Regions from separate parts of the Proteus sp. CA142267 genome, predicted to be linked through region 1. Evidence: predicted binding sites of a transcription regulator. Region 1 holds the regulator's gene; the other holds the start of a gene.
The links. The regulator PurR, encoded in region 1, represses purine synthesis genes. The targets are predictions, from matches to a motif close to CANGCAAACGTTTGCNTG.
Positions count from the first base shown of each region.

Region 2: the regulator PurR is predicted to act here: its motif matches at 5,813-5,830, upstream of C0T34_RS11235 (NCS2 family permease).

Region 1 is NZ_QPMG01000004.1:84,583-92,240, reverse strand. Features, by position in the region: gene C0T34_RS09105 (riboflavin synthase subunit alpha) at 1-262, shown strand, start outside; gene cfa (cyclopropane fatty acyl phospholipid synthase) at 351-1,505, opposite strand; gene punC (purine nucleoside transporter PunC) at 1,811-3,028, opposite strand; gene punR (DNA-binding transcriptional activator PunR) at 3,147-4,049, shown strand; gene purR (HTH-type transcriptional repressor PurR) at 4,076-5,101, opposite strand; gene sodB (superoxide dismutase [Fe]) at 5,591-6,169, opposite strand; gene C0T34_RS09070 (hypothetical protein) at 6,544-6,903, shown strand; gene C0T34_RS09065 (hypothetical protein) at 6,984-7,487, shown strand.
Region 2 is NZ_QPMG01000006.1:24,877-32,534, forward strand. Features, by position in the region: gene metR (HTH-type transcriptional regulator MetR) at 1-842, shown strand, start outside; gene C0T34_RS11220 (carboxylate/amino acid/amine transporter) at 757-1,629, opposite strand; gene C0T34_RS11225 (Na+/H+ antiporter) at 1,632-3,281, opposite strand; gene C0T34_RS11230 (GNAT family N-acetyltransferase) at 3,689-4,192, opposite strand; gene C0T34_RS11235 (NCS2 family permease) at 4,320-5,666, opposite strand; gene C0T34_RS11240 (MFS transporter) at 6,411-7,598, opposite strand.

The DNA.
Region 1 (7,658 bases):
AGGTTTTATTGGTATTGATGGAATAAGCCTAACTGTGGGCGATGTGGTTAATAACCGTTTTTGTGTACATTTAATTCCTGAAACGCGTGATAGAACGACATTAGGTCGCAAACGTCTTGGTGATAAAGTCAATATTGAACTTGATCCTCAAACTCAAGCGATTGTCGATACAGTAGAGCGCGTTATGGCGCAACAAGTACAGCAACAAGCATTATTAGCAGCACAACAAATTGAAAATGAAGAACAAGCTTCACATAATTAATAATTAATGTTGTTGTTCTTAAAACAGAACAAAAGAAAAAGCCAGTTTGATTGATAAACTGGCTTTTCTCTTTTTATAAAAAGAAGAATTAACGAGGAATTTGTAAACCGCCAATATGACCTTTAGGGCTTAGTACGATTTGCCATAGCTGAATATCTCTGGCACGAAATGCACCCGCACAGGCATTAAGATAATAGCTAAACATACGTTTAAAACGCGGTGTGTAATTAGATTCAATATCTGGCCAACAGGCTAAAAAACGCTGATACCATGCCATTAATGTTTTATCGTAATCAGCACCAAAGTTATGCCAATCTTCCATCACAAATTTACTGTCCATTGCATGAGCAATTTTTTGAATAGACGGTAAACATCCATTAGGAAATATATATTTGCTTATCCAACTATCTACATTCACTTTATCGCGGTTAGAGCCAATGGTGTGCAATAAAAACAGACCTTCTTCCTTTAAATTACGACGAACCACATCAAAATAAGTAGCATAATTTTTGGGCCCTACGTGCTCAAACATACCCACTGAAACTATGCGATCAAACTTTTCATGTAAATCGCGATAATCTTCTAAAATAATATTTACATCAAGTCCTTGGCATCGAGCTTGTGCCAGTTTTTGCTGTTCAACAGAAATGGTGACTCCCGTTACAGAAACACCAAAATGTTTGGCTGCATAGCCTGCAAGCCCACCCCAACCACAACCAATGTCTAATAAGGTCATTCCCGGTTTTAAATCTAATTTTCGGCAAATTAAATCTAATTTATGTTCTTGAGCTTGAGTTAAATTATCTGCGTTTTTCCAGTAACCACAGGAATATTGCATATTAGGATCAAGCATGGCTGTAAATAAATCATTACCAAGATCGTAATGCTCTTTACCTACCATCCATGCGCGTTTTTGAGTTTGCAAATTAAAAAGGCGGGCTGTCGCAATCTTGACAATATCACGTAGATTTTGTGGGAGCTTATTTTCAAGACCAGCACGTAAAACTTTATGAAAGAATATATCCAGTCGCTCACAATCCCACCAACCATCCATATAGCTTTCACCGAGACCTAATGAGCCTTGTTGCAATACTCTTTTATAAAAATTTTGATTATGAACCTGAATATCATAAGGTTCTGAACCATTAACTCGAATATCAGCGTGAGTTAGTAGCTCTGTAGCAATCCTTTCGTAAGGATCATTGGAGGTCTTTCGGCCTTCTTCTACACAAGATGTACTCATATACTCTCCGGCGTAAACTAAGCGGGTTTTGAGACATAAACTAAGAAAGGGTGTGTGCAGATTGACAGTATTAAAATGGTATCGTGTTCAATATGGGTTGAACGAATAGAATTAATAAGACAACTAATCTGACATAATCAGCTAATAATCTGTTTAAGGCCTCAAAATCCGAAAGAAAAATAGATAAAACGCTATTACAGCGTATGGACAAGTATAGAGACGTAGAATATTTTTCTCTAGAAAAGAAAAAGGCTATTTTTTATAAAATAGCCTTTTTAAGATAATTCTTAAAAGAATGAGTGCGATTATTCTGCGGTTTGAACTGTGTGTTTGGTAACAGATTTATTACGCTGAATAAAGTAGCCAACTGCCATTGGAATTGCTGTTAACGCCATAATTGCTGTGGTGTTAATCAGAGGTTGTTGGCTAATAAATGCAGATACGATAAAACTTGCTAAGCTACAAAGACCCAATTGAAGCGCATTTTGTAACGCAGCTGCTTTACCACTAATTTCAGGATAAGCAGATAGAGCATTAGATACTGCAATTGGATAAGATGCACCATTCATTGCAGCCATAATACAGAACGGAATTAAAATAGTTGTCAATGTTGGTTCCGTAAATTTAGCAACAAGGTATAACGCAGTCATACTGACAGCATAACCAATTAATAACAGTGGTAGCAGTGTTTTACCTGTCATTTTTGACAGTAAAATACGACAACCATAACCACCGACCATAAAGGCAATAGTTTGTGGAATATAACTTAAACCGATATCCTGTGGAGAGTAGCCCATCTTTTCAAGAATGATTGGTGAGCCAGCTAACCAAGCAAAGAAACCTGCACTACAAGAAGCGTAAACTAATACGTTACCTGTGTAGAGAGGAGATTTTAGTAAAGTTATAAATGATGCAGAAGATTGGTTTGCATCTGTAACTGATTTTTGTTTAATGTTTTTTAGCATTAGTGTCGGTAACATAAGAACTAACGTTACGGCCATTAACAGCATAAAAATCATACGCCAGCCACCGTGATTTAATAACGATGCACCGATTAAAGGCGCAAGTGCTGGTGATAATGCAACCAGTGGCATAATTAAAGCAAAAACGTGTTGGGCGCGAGATTCATCAAAACGGTCGATGACAAGAGCTTGCCAAATAACAGCAGCAGAGCAGACGCCGAAAGCTTGTAGGAAGCGCATAGCAAGTAAGCCAGTTGCACTTTCAACCCATAGCATACCAAGGCAGCCTAAAGAGAAAAGACTTAAACCAATAAGAAGAATAGGTTTACGACCGACTTTGTCAGAAAGTGGTCCCCAAAGTAACTGAGCAACAGCAAAGCCAAATAAAAAGATACTTAAGCTATTACTAATAGCACCTTCGCTGATAGAGAGCTCACGTTGCATCATACCAAATGCAGGTAAGTACATATCAATAGCTAAGTAACCTAGCATACTCAAACCAGCTAGGTACACCATAAAGCTCATAGGTGTTTTTGATTGTGTGGATGTTTTAGAATTCATTTTATTTTCTATGCTATGTGATGTAGAACATTTTATGTATTGTAACTAAGACCTATTTTACTTGTGAAACGGGAATATTTGGTTAATGCTGTGAAAAATTTTCAAAGGAATAAACTCTATGTGGTCAGAATACTCTTTAGAAGTTGTTGATGCAGTCGCAAGAACAGGAAGTTTTAGCTCAGCTGCTCAAGAATTGCACAGAGTGCCATCCGCCGTTAGTTACACTGTTCGGCAATTAGAGGAATGGCTTGCCGTTCCTCTGTTTGAGCGCCGTCATCGTGATGTAGAATTAACCGACGCAGGTAAAATTTTCATCAAAGAAGCACGATCTGTTATCAAAAAAATGAATGACACTCGGCATCTTTGTCAACAAGTTTCTAATGGATGGCGCGGTCAATTTAGTATAGCAGTTGATGGCATTGTTAAACCTGAAAGAACACAACAACTTATTCTCGATTTCTACCGCCATTTTCCAGATATAGAACTGTATGTCTACCCTGAAGTATTTAATGGCGTATGGGACTCCTTAGTTAATGGTCGTGTTGATTTAGCCATTGGTGCAACAAGAGCCTCACCAATCGGTGAACGTTATAGTTTTAGAGATATGGGATTTATGCCTTGGCGCTGCGTTTGCCATGTTGATCACCCTTTAGCGAAAGCACCGCATCCATTAACGGATGATGAAATGCGACCTTATCCAAGTTTATGCTTAGAGGATACCTCACGCAGCTTACCAAAACGTGACACTTGGGCACTCAATAATCAGCGTAGAATGGTTGTTCCGACATGGGATATGGGGCTTGAGTGCTTGTTAGCGGGATTATGCGTTGGAATGGTGCCTTGGCATCGTGCTGAGCCTTTAATTGAACAAGGTAAGTTGGTAACTTTACAACTGGCACAACCATTGCCAGACAGCCCATGCTGCCTGACGTGGGTCGATAAAAGTGAATCACCCGCTTTGACATGGTTGTTAGATTATCTTGGAGATAGCCAAACCTTAAATGAGGAATGGCTTCGCTAGAAATCCGATAGCTAAATAAATATGAATTAGCGACGATAGTCGATAAAAGGACCGTCAGCAACTGAACGTCGCTCAACTAATCGTGGATGAACTTCGATTGTTTGAGCGTCTTCGCGTTTATTGACGATACGATCAAGCAGCATCGATAATGCCATTTGACCTAGACGTTCTTTTGGCTGGTGGACGGTTGTTAGTGCAGGTGTAAAATAGCGTGCATTACGAATATTGTCATAGCCAACAATAGAAATATCTAAAGGAACACGCAGGCCAAGTTCATCCGCAGCACAAATTGCCCCCATCGCCATCACATCACCACCACAAAAGACAGCAGTCGGTCGATGTTTTTGGTTTAGCATTTGGTACATGGCTTTATAGCCAGATTCTGGTTCAAAGTCGCCTTGTACAATCCATTCGTCTTTGACAGTTATTTTGGCTTCTTCCATGGCTTTTAAGAAACCTTGTAAGCGACCACCACCTGTATTACGTTCTAATGGGCCTGGGATAATACCAATATCACGATGACCTCGCTCAATAAGGTAACGACCTGCAATATAACCACCATGGAAAGCGTTATCGATAATGGTATCTGTAAAGTCGCCACGCGCTTTACCCCAATCCATGACAACCATTGGAATATTACGATAGCCTTCTAAAAGAGTAAGAAGGTGATCGGGATATTCAGAACACATGACTAATAATCCATCAACACGTTTTTGTGCCAGCATCGCTAAATAGGCTTTTTGTTTATCAAGGTTATTATGTGAATTACATAAAATCAGTGTGTAGCCTTTGCTATAACAACTATTTTCAACAGCTTCAATCACTTCAGCAAAGTAAGGAGCTTCACTGGACGTGGCTAACAGGCCAATAGATTTGGTGTGATTGACTTTTAAACTACGCGCAACGGCACTAGGCGAATAATTTAACTCTTTTATAGCGGCCCAAACTGCTGCCCGTGTGTTCTCAGCAACAAAACGTGTTTTGTTGATCACATGAGAAACAGTCGTGGTTGATACGCCTGCGCGTTTTGCCACGTCTTTTATTGTTGCCATGGTGTGGAAAACTCCTGACCTTCATTGGTCTCTTTTATCTAATTTTATGGTTTAACTGCCAGTATAGTCATACATAGGGCAAACACTGGCAATAATTTAGCGATTAGCTGTGAATTTTGTATGATCTAGCTCAAAAGTGAAAGTATTAATCAATGTTATAAATTGTGCACTGGTCGCTATTTTAGCAAATTTTGATATGTGATAATAATTAACCATGACAAGGTTATGGTTAAAAAAGTGTATTATAATCATTTTGAGGGAGAAATAGATGGATACGGATCTGAAATTTGGTTTGAGTACAGCAGTAGCAGCGCTTGTTATGATTGTTTTATTTTCGACTATGTTGTTCTAATCACTGCTTTATAGAATATCCGATCAATTTAAATAATAGATTATCGAATATCTGAATATAACAAAGGGCTCAAGGCCCTTTGTTATTTTGTCACCAAAAATGAATCTCAATCACTCACCTTTGATTATTAAGCTCAATTAAGCAAGGTTAGCTTCAACAAATGACCAGTTAACCAGTGCCCAGAACTCTTCTAAATATTTAACGCGCGCATTGCGGTAGTCGATGTAGTAAGCATGTTCCCATACGTCTACTGTTAACAGTGGTTTGTCTGCCCCTGAAACTGGAGTTGCAGCATTAGAGGTGTTAACAATTGCAACTGAACCGTCAGCTTTTTTAACTAACCAAGTCCAACCTGAACCGAAGTTCTTAGCTGCAGCATCATTAAATTGCTTTTTGAACTCTTCAAAAGAGCCAAATGCTTTGTTGATAGCATCAGCAATTTTACCTGTTGGTGTACCACCTGCATTTGGTGCTAAGCAGTTCCAGTAGAAAGTGTGGTTCCATACTTGAGCAGCATTATTAAAGATACCGCCATCAGTAGATTTGATGATTTCTTCTAAAGATTTGCTTTCTAAATCAGTACCTTTAACCAGATTATTTAAATTGGTTACATAAGTCTGGTGGTGTTTGCCGTAGTGATATTCTAAAGTTTCTTTAGAGATGTGTGGCTCAAGAGCATCTAACGCATAAGGTAATTTTGGTAATTCGAAAGACATTGCGTACTCCTTTAAACTATCTATTTCGGGTTTTGTGCCTGAAATCATTCAATCAAAATCATTTGAATTGATAGAATGAGGCAAATGAATCACTAAGTTGTTACTATTTTGCTAATTATTTTAACAAAAATCTGCTGAAATAACAGCTAAATATCTTTTATCTATAGTTATAAGCCATATAGATTAATTATATTAATAAGAGTATATCCGTCTTGCCTGTACGTAAAGTAGCAAAAGTGCATTTGTAAGAAGAGATGTAAAAATGAAGGGGAGTATGAATTTTATTCTATTTATGTGATTTAATGAAATTTGTATATTTATTGTAGCAACCGTATTTTATATTGAAATTATACAAATAGAGTGTAGGAGTTAAAATGAGTTATAATATTGCACTATTTGATTTTCCCATTCCGAATGATTTTGAAAAGGCGTGTAAATACTTCGAAAAATATGAAGATGAAGATATTCAGGAATTAAGCCCGTCAATGTTGTTTTTTTATCAAGAAATTTCTCATCTATATCCGTGCCTTTGCGAATTACCTGATGATGACATAGATGATAGTGTGTGGTGTGATGGGCCTTTAATTAATAACTTTATGACTAAAATCCCAGTTATTGGTTTTGTTTACTCTAAAGTAGATGAGGCTCTTCCTGTAGTTATTAAATTAGCAAATAAAATGGGAATTTCAGTCCTTGATTGGCAGCAAGGAACGGTATTTAATGCTAAACAATAAAAATGATATTTAAGATGATATAAGGATTGATTTAAATTTTCCGACAATAGTTTAAGTTTTTTCAAGGGAGTGATAAAAGTATGCATGGAAGTATTATTTTTAAGTCTTTTTCTATAAAAAGTTTAGTTCAGTGTCTATTTCTGCTTATTTTTTGTAGCGTACTAAATGGCTGTAGCATGTTCTATGGTATTGCATGCAGTACCAGTATTTTATTTACACCGTCAGAATCACAAGAAAAAATCTATATGCCAGAAGCTGTTGTTAATCAAGATTATGATCAACAGATTGAAATTGGTGTATTTTCTGGTTTAGCTCCATATTATATTGTGGAAAGTCCTGAATGGGTTACTGTGACATTTATGGTAAAAAATAAAGATGGGGTGTGGCTTTCTCTTATTACACATGAAAATTGGCAAAAGCATGTCATGCATCAAGAAGAGCGCCCTATCATTTTTGCTCGTTTACAAGGAACAGCACCTAAAAGTGGCAATGCACGGATAAAAATAAAAGCCACAGTAGGGCGTACTATGTGTGGCACAACGGAGCCTGTTTTTGCTTTACAAGTCAAAGTGAGAAAAGAATAAAGCTATCCGTGATACTTAAATATTATTATTTTAATTAGGTGAAGATTATCTAATAAGACTCACCCATTTTATTTTATCTCTAAATACTCTAATTTACTAAAATCTAACATTATTATAAATGTTAGATTTTAGTGTTACTTGTTTGTATAGAATAATTTAACGGAATATAAT
Region 2 (7,658 bases), on a different contig from region 1:
GTGAATTAGAACATCGTCTTGGTTATCGAATTTTTGTACGTAAAAGCCAACCACTGCGCTTTACTTCACAAGGGGAAGTGCTCGTTAAATTAGCAGAAGAAGTATTGCCTATCGTTCGTAGGGCGATTGAATCGTGTAATGAGCCGGGTAGTGTGAATTTGAATATTGCTATCGAATGCCATAGTTGTATTCAATGGTTAACGCCTGCATTACAGCAATATCGTCAAACATGGCCTGAAGTGACGGTTGATTTTCATTCGGGGGTGACATTCGATCCACAACCTGCACTATTACAGCGTGAATTAGATGTAGTGCTAACCTCCGATATCTTGGATGATCCTCGTTTACATTACACACCGTTATTTGACTATGAAGTGAAACTAGTTTTATCGCCAGACCACCCCCTGGCTAATCGCTTACATATTCAGCCTCAAGATTTAATTGCAGAAACCCTGTTTATTTATCCCGTACAAAGAGAACGCTTTGATGTATGGCGCCATTTTTTACAACCCGCAGGGATCACACCACATTTTAAACACGTCGATAATACGTTGTTATTAATTCAAATGGTTGCGGCTGGTATGGGTATTGCTGCATTACCTCATTGGGCTGTTGATAACTTTGAAAAACAAGGATTAGTTGTTACAAAAACATTAGGTGAGGGATTATGGAGCCGGTTATATGCCGCTAACCGTAGTGGAGAGCAACATCAACCGGCAATTCGAGAGTTTATTCGCTTATCAGGTCAGCACGCTGTTAACAATCTTCCTTTTGTAAAACAGGTCGGTGTATCCAGCGTCGATGGATCCAAAGTGATGCAACAATCAGGCTCGCGCCTATGATAAAACTTGGCCAATTTGGATGTTGTTGCCAAATAGAGAAATTCACTAATAACCCGGCTGGAACCATCATGTTATTCATAATAGCTAAGGTTCCAGCATCAACTTGTGTAGCACCATAGTTCCACATGAAATACCCTATTCCAGAAGCGCCAATTCCTAACCAGAGCAAAACACCCCATTGTAGCGATGTTGTTGGCATTTTCTGCCAATCGGCAAAAAACAATGCACCCACTAATGAAACCGCAACTGCACCAAGATAAAACCAAGAAAATGCATGATGTTGAGGAATAGGATGTACTTCCATTAACCGTTTATAACCCACCTGACCAATAGCAAAGAAAATATTAGCCAGTTGCACTAATAACAATCCATACCAAAAATCATCACTTAAATGGTCATAGCGAATAATTGCCGCACCTAATACTGCTAATAATGAGCTAAATGCATAACCCCAACGTAATTTCTGACGCTCTAATAAATCATAAATTAGCGTGACATAAAGCGGTGTTAATACAGTAAAAAGTAAAAATTCAGCAACAGTCAAATAGTTATAAGCGTGGAAGACAAACAGATACATAATACCGAGTTGGCAAGCCCCCACGAGCATATAAAGCAAAATCACCTTAAAGCGAATTCCCTTCCAGCGTAAGAAAGGCAAGAAGACCAAAGCCGCCAAAGAAACACGGATCAGAACCGAGAGCCAGCTATCAACCTGACCCGCGAGATACTCGCCGATCAGGCTAAAAGAGGCCGCCCACAACAGAGTTGTAATAACGAGCAACCACATAATTAACTATCTTTCTCTACTAATAACGCTTCCATTAAATCCAATTCATGTAGCAATAATTGGAGCGTTTCATTACTAATTTTTCGCGTCGCCCTTAGATGGTAAAGCTCACCACGTTCAGCACGTAATGCCGTTAAGCGAAAACGCCTTTCGAGATCTTCTTCTAACGCGTTATGAACCATTTCATCTTGATCAGCGGTTCGACGTCTTAGATAACCCGTTACACGCGAAGCAACTTCATTAATTTCTTCAGCATCTAACTGTTCTTCTGTACTTGCTGCTAAGCGCTCTTCCATTTTATTCAGGCTGACAATGGCCACTTCAGCCATCACTTTACGTGCATAACGAACTTCATTTTTGTCAGCTTCTTTGTCGGTTGCTTTCACGCCTTTTAATAGGAAAGGAAGAGAAATAATACCCACTAAAATCGACAGTAAAATAACGCCAGCAGCAATAAAGATAATTTGATAACGCCCCGGGAATGTACTGCCATCGGTTAAAAATAGTGGAATAGAGAGCGCACCCGCCAGCGTAATAGCGCCACGAACACCAGCAAATGACGATAACCACAACTCACGCGTTGTATAATTAGCGAAATCGAGTGGATGCTTTTTCATAAAGATCCGGCTAATTTTCTTCATTAGCCATAACCATGTAAATCGCAGGATCAACAGTGCAAAGTAGATAACGAAAACTGCAGCAAACAACATCCAGACTTCAACTTCAGGGTCAAGATCTGCTTGAATAACAGAGCTTGTCCAGATAATAGGAAGTTGTAATCCAAGCATGATAAAAACAAGGCCGTTAAAGACAAATTCAAGCATTGACCACACGCTGTCAGCACGTAAACGCATTGCAAGAGGTGCATTGCGAATAACACCTGATTTACTGATAGTCATACCGGCAGCAACAGCGGCTAAAATACCTGAAAAACCAATATGTTCTGCAATAAGATAAGAGGCAAAAGGCAGCAGCAACATAAAGACGATTTGTGTAGCAGGATCGTCTCCACTCCAACGACTCATTAATCGTAGAGATTTACTGTAAAGCAAGGTGACTCCGATACCTGCGAGTAATCCCCCCACAGCAACTTTAAAGAATTCTAGCGTTGCACCGCCAACAGTAAACACCATTGTGCCCATGGCCACAGCAACAGCGAATTTCAAGGCAACCAGACCTGAAGCATCATTCATTAATGCTTCACCCTCTAAAATGCCCATTATTCGCTTAGGTATTCGCCCTTTGCCGACAATAGACGAAAGTGCGACCGCATCCGTTGGCGAAAGTACGGCTGCCAATGCAAATGCAGAAATAAGAGGAATACTTGGCATCATCCAATAAATCAGATAGCCGATACCTACGACTGTCACCATCACTAAAACAAGCACAAGAATAAAAATCTCACGCCCATTTTGGATAAATTCTCGTGTTGGTGTTTTCCAACCATCAACAAAAAGCAAAGGTGGGATCAATAGAACGAGGAATAATTCAGGATCAAAAGTGACATGTAAACCAAACTGAGGCCATGCCAATAAAGCCCCTATCACAATCTGTATTAATGGTAACGGAACACGAAAGGGAATTAATTTTGTGATAACTCCCGAAACTGAAACCACCAGTATTAAAATCAAAATAGTAAAGAAAATTTCCATGTTACCCTTACATGCCTATTTTTATCCTGAAAACCTATCATCTTTTCCTTGCAATAAGGAAAACCTAACGAATGATAAAGAAACACATTATGTAAAATTTGCGCATCATATCTTTCTTTATCTCTATCTATGCATCCACGCTTATTTTAAACAGATCCCACACAGACGCTGTGAGAATATTTAAAAATTAAGACTAATCGTATCTAGCACCGCACATTGTATGCAATTTATTACTCTCTATTTATTAACGGCATTAATTATAGAAAGCATACGTTTTTATTTCTCTTTTTCAGTCTAAGCAATGTAATAGACCGTATAAAAACGTAAAATGATAAGCCATTAAATAAAAAATAATAGATAAATGACAATAGCAATTAAATTTGAGAGCTAACTCGTAATGCTAATGATTATTCAATTGTTCTTAACATCGACATCATAACAACATCACAATATTTACCCTCTCTAAAGGCGGCTTTACGGCGTATACCTTCAACTTCAAAGCCTAACTTCTTGTAGAGATGCAAACCTCTTTCGTTGTCTGAATATACTTCTAATTCTAATCGTGTGGCTGCTAACCAATTAAAAGCATAATCAATTGCTGTATTGATAAGTAACTTACCGACACCTTTCCCAGAGTATTCAGCGCCAACACCGATACCAAAACTGACAATGTGGCGACGACGAGGATGATTATCGATTATCAGTGCTAAATGTCCCGCAACTTGACCATCAATGGTTGCAACAAAATTAGGGATATTTTGTTCTGAAAATTCAAGTAACCTTTTTTTCCACATCGTGACTGAAGGATAAGGAAATTGGCAAGTGCAAATATATAAATCAGGATGAGTATATAACTGTTGAATTGCTGATGCGTCGTCAGGTTCACCGTGGCGTATTTTTATTTCTTGCATATATTCTACCGACTATTTAATAACTAGGCTTAATTTCGACAATAGCGAATAAAAGTAGATAAATAAATAGCAAAAAGGCGGAATAAAAATATATTCCGCCTTTTGTCTTTAAAACCGATTATTTAAATTAAATTGCCCACTCACCCGCATAAAATACCACTAGAGCAATAGTAATTAATACTGTACCAATATTGAGTTTACGCCATTCACCAGCGAATACTCGACCAATCACCAAACAGCCGAAACCTAACATAATGCCTGTGACGATATTGCATGTTAAAACAATAAATACAGCACATACCATGCCTGACATTGCATCGACGAAATCACTAAAATCTAACTTAGTGACATTACCTAGCATCAATAAACCTACATACATTAACGCAGGTGCCGTTGCATAGGCTGGAACTAAATAAGAGAGAGGCGATAAGAAAAGGATCAATAAAAATAAAATACCAACTACTGTTGCGGTTAATCCTGTTTTACCACCAGCGGCTGTTCCTGCGGCTGATTCAACATAAACCGCAGCAGGAGCGGCACCAATCACACCCGCAAAAATACTACTGACAGAGTCAGAAGTTAGTGCTTTTCCGCCATTAATAATTTGTCCACGTTTATCTAATAAGTTTGCTTGACCGGCAACGGCACGAATAGTCCCTGTTGCATCAAAAATCGCAGTCATCACTAACGCAAGAACACTTGGTAAAACTAAAGGTTGTAAGGCACCTTTAATATCCATCGCAAACAATAGAGAAAGCCCATCTTCACCTAATTGAGGCATTTTAAAGATGCCTTGATATTTCACATTAGGATCAAAAATAAGACCAATAATCGAAATAGCCACAATCACTAATAGCACGCCACCCGGTACTTTACGTTTTTCTAATCCGAAAATAGCGGCTAATCCTGCAAGTGACATAAGAACAGAGAATGATGTAAATTTCCCCATTGCAACAGGTAAACCATCAAATGGGTTTTTCACCACTAATCCAACACTGTTTGCTGCGATTAAAAGTAGAAATAGCCCTATCCCTATTCCCGCACCATGCGCGATACCAATTGGAATATTTTTTAAGATCCAAGTACGAATGCCGGTTAATGAGAATACGGTGAATAAACACCCCATTAAAAACACGGCACCTAAAGCAACAGGCACAGAGATGTTTTGTCCTAAGACCAAGCTGAAAGCGGTAAATGCGGTTAATGAAATAGCACAACCAATTGCCATAGGAAGATTTGCCCACAATCCCATTAGAAGAGAGCCCAATCCCGCGACTAAACAGGTTGCGATAAAAACTGCGGTATGTGGAAAGCCGGCTTGTCCTAACATGCTAGGAACAACAATCACGGAATACACCATCGCCAAAAATGTCGTCAAACCGGCGATCATTTCTTTGCGAACAGTTGTACCACGAGCTGTAAGTTTAAAATAGCTATCCAGTTTACCTGTGCTTGCTGATTGATTAGCAGACATTACATTCCTCTGACATAAAAACGGTTCACTCTCCAAAAAACGAAAACGATTACGTATCAATTAAAATAACCTCTTATTGATAAAAATCTTAAGAGGGAGTCAAAAGCAAACGTTTGGTTTTTCGTGTGGATTGAGTGAGAGAATTTGACGCAAACGATTATCTGGTGCTTTTAGGGTAAGAATCAAGCGAAAAAATACATTTTTAATAAAAATGTCATAAAAAGATAATTTAAAGTCAGAAAAAAAAGAAAAAGAGGAAAGCAGTTGCCTACTTTCCTCATCATTCTACTTTTGTACAATCATCCAATATCATTCTTATCCCACAGTAGAAAGTTAAATTAATTTATTGTTTTTATTTGATTTATTTAAAATAATATAATAACCAGGTATATTTATCTATTATTAGTAACTTTAATAAGTTGCCTAGATAAATAATACCTCCCGTTCCCAATGTGTGGCGATTAATGGTTTGCAGTATTCGTTATTTTTATCTGAAGATAATGTCATCTTCTACTTCTAACGTTAGATGAGTAAACGTTGTTTTAGCAAACTACTTTCTGTTCAATATTGGCATTTCTAGATTATTCTTAATAAATTTTAAAATAAGTACAATTACGAAAGATAATTATAATCATTTATAAAAAACAATAAGATAAAGTCAAATATTTAGAAATCGAGAAAAGAGAGAGTTCCTCTATCATATTCCTATCACTCTAAATGGAATACGATAGAGAAAAAATGATATTAAGATGAGCTACTATTGAGTGCTTCAACGCCTAGATTCCAACGTTCCATCGTTGATACTAAGAATAAACCTGTCATGGCAACCAATAAAAATGGTAGTGAAGATGAAGAAATTTCTGACAATGCGCCAGCCAGCAAAGGCCCAGATAAATTACCTATTCCCCATAACATCGCAGCTGACGCATTAGCAACCATCAAGTCATTACCTGAGAAATATTGCCCTATTTGTACCAACGCAATGGTGTATATCGCACCCGCTGTTGCGCCCAGCACCAGTAATAAAGGCCAAATCAAGAATGTATGAGACATCGTGATAGGCAATAATAAGCTTGCGAGTAAAGTCACTACACCACAAATTCGATATAACCGTGTCCTGTTCATGTGGTCAGCAAGCCAGCCAAACGGCATTTGCATAATGGCGTCACCGGCTAAAATAGCGCTTATCATCATGGCTGCAATCGCTTCAGTATGTCCCACACTTAGACCATAAATAGGAAACATTGAAAGTACGGTGCCATCAAAAAAAGCAAAAAATACAATACCTCCACAGATTGCGGGTGCAACTTTAACAAAACGAATAATAGAAAAATTCGGCTCTTGCGTATCTTTTGGTAATTTATCTCCTGTTTTCTGATCCATCATTAAAAATAGGACAATAGAGATAATATGAATAAAAACACTAATTAAAATAGGTGTCTTATCTGCGACCCCATATAGCGCAATAATTGAAGGACCTAATAACTGACTAATAGTAAATACCGTGGTATATACCGCTAAAATTCGCCCTCGTTTATTATCAGGTGAAAGCTCATTGATCCACGTTTCGCCTAAACAAATCATCACACCGCTGGCAATGCCAGTGATTAATCGTAAAGGAAATAACAACTCTAGAGGTAAGCTTCCCATTAAAGGTAATAAACTTATTGCAGAAACGATCGTTGCTAATAGCATGGCAAAGCGTTTACCAATCCATTGGACAATGTGCCGAGCAAAGGGGGAAATAATTAACATTCCAATAGCGGGTGCTGCGGAAATAAGCCCAATGAGGGATTCACTAATACCCGCTAAATTAAGGCGCAGTGCAACCATAGGGATAGTTAATCCGATAACAATTCCGATAACCCCAATGCTTACCGTGATAGTTGTTATCGCAAAAACTTCAGATTGGCGATAATTTTGATGTGACATGTTGTTTTGTTTCTGCGAATAACAGAAACCTCTGTAATAAAAGGAAGGTGGTTACATAAA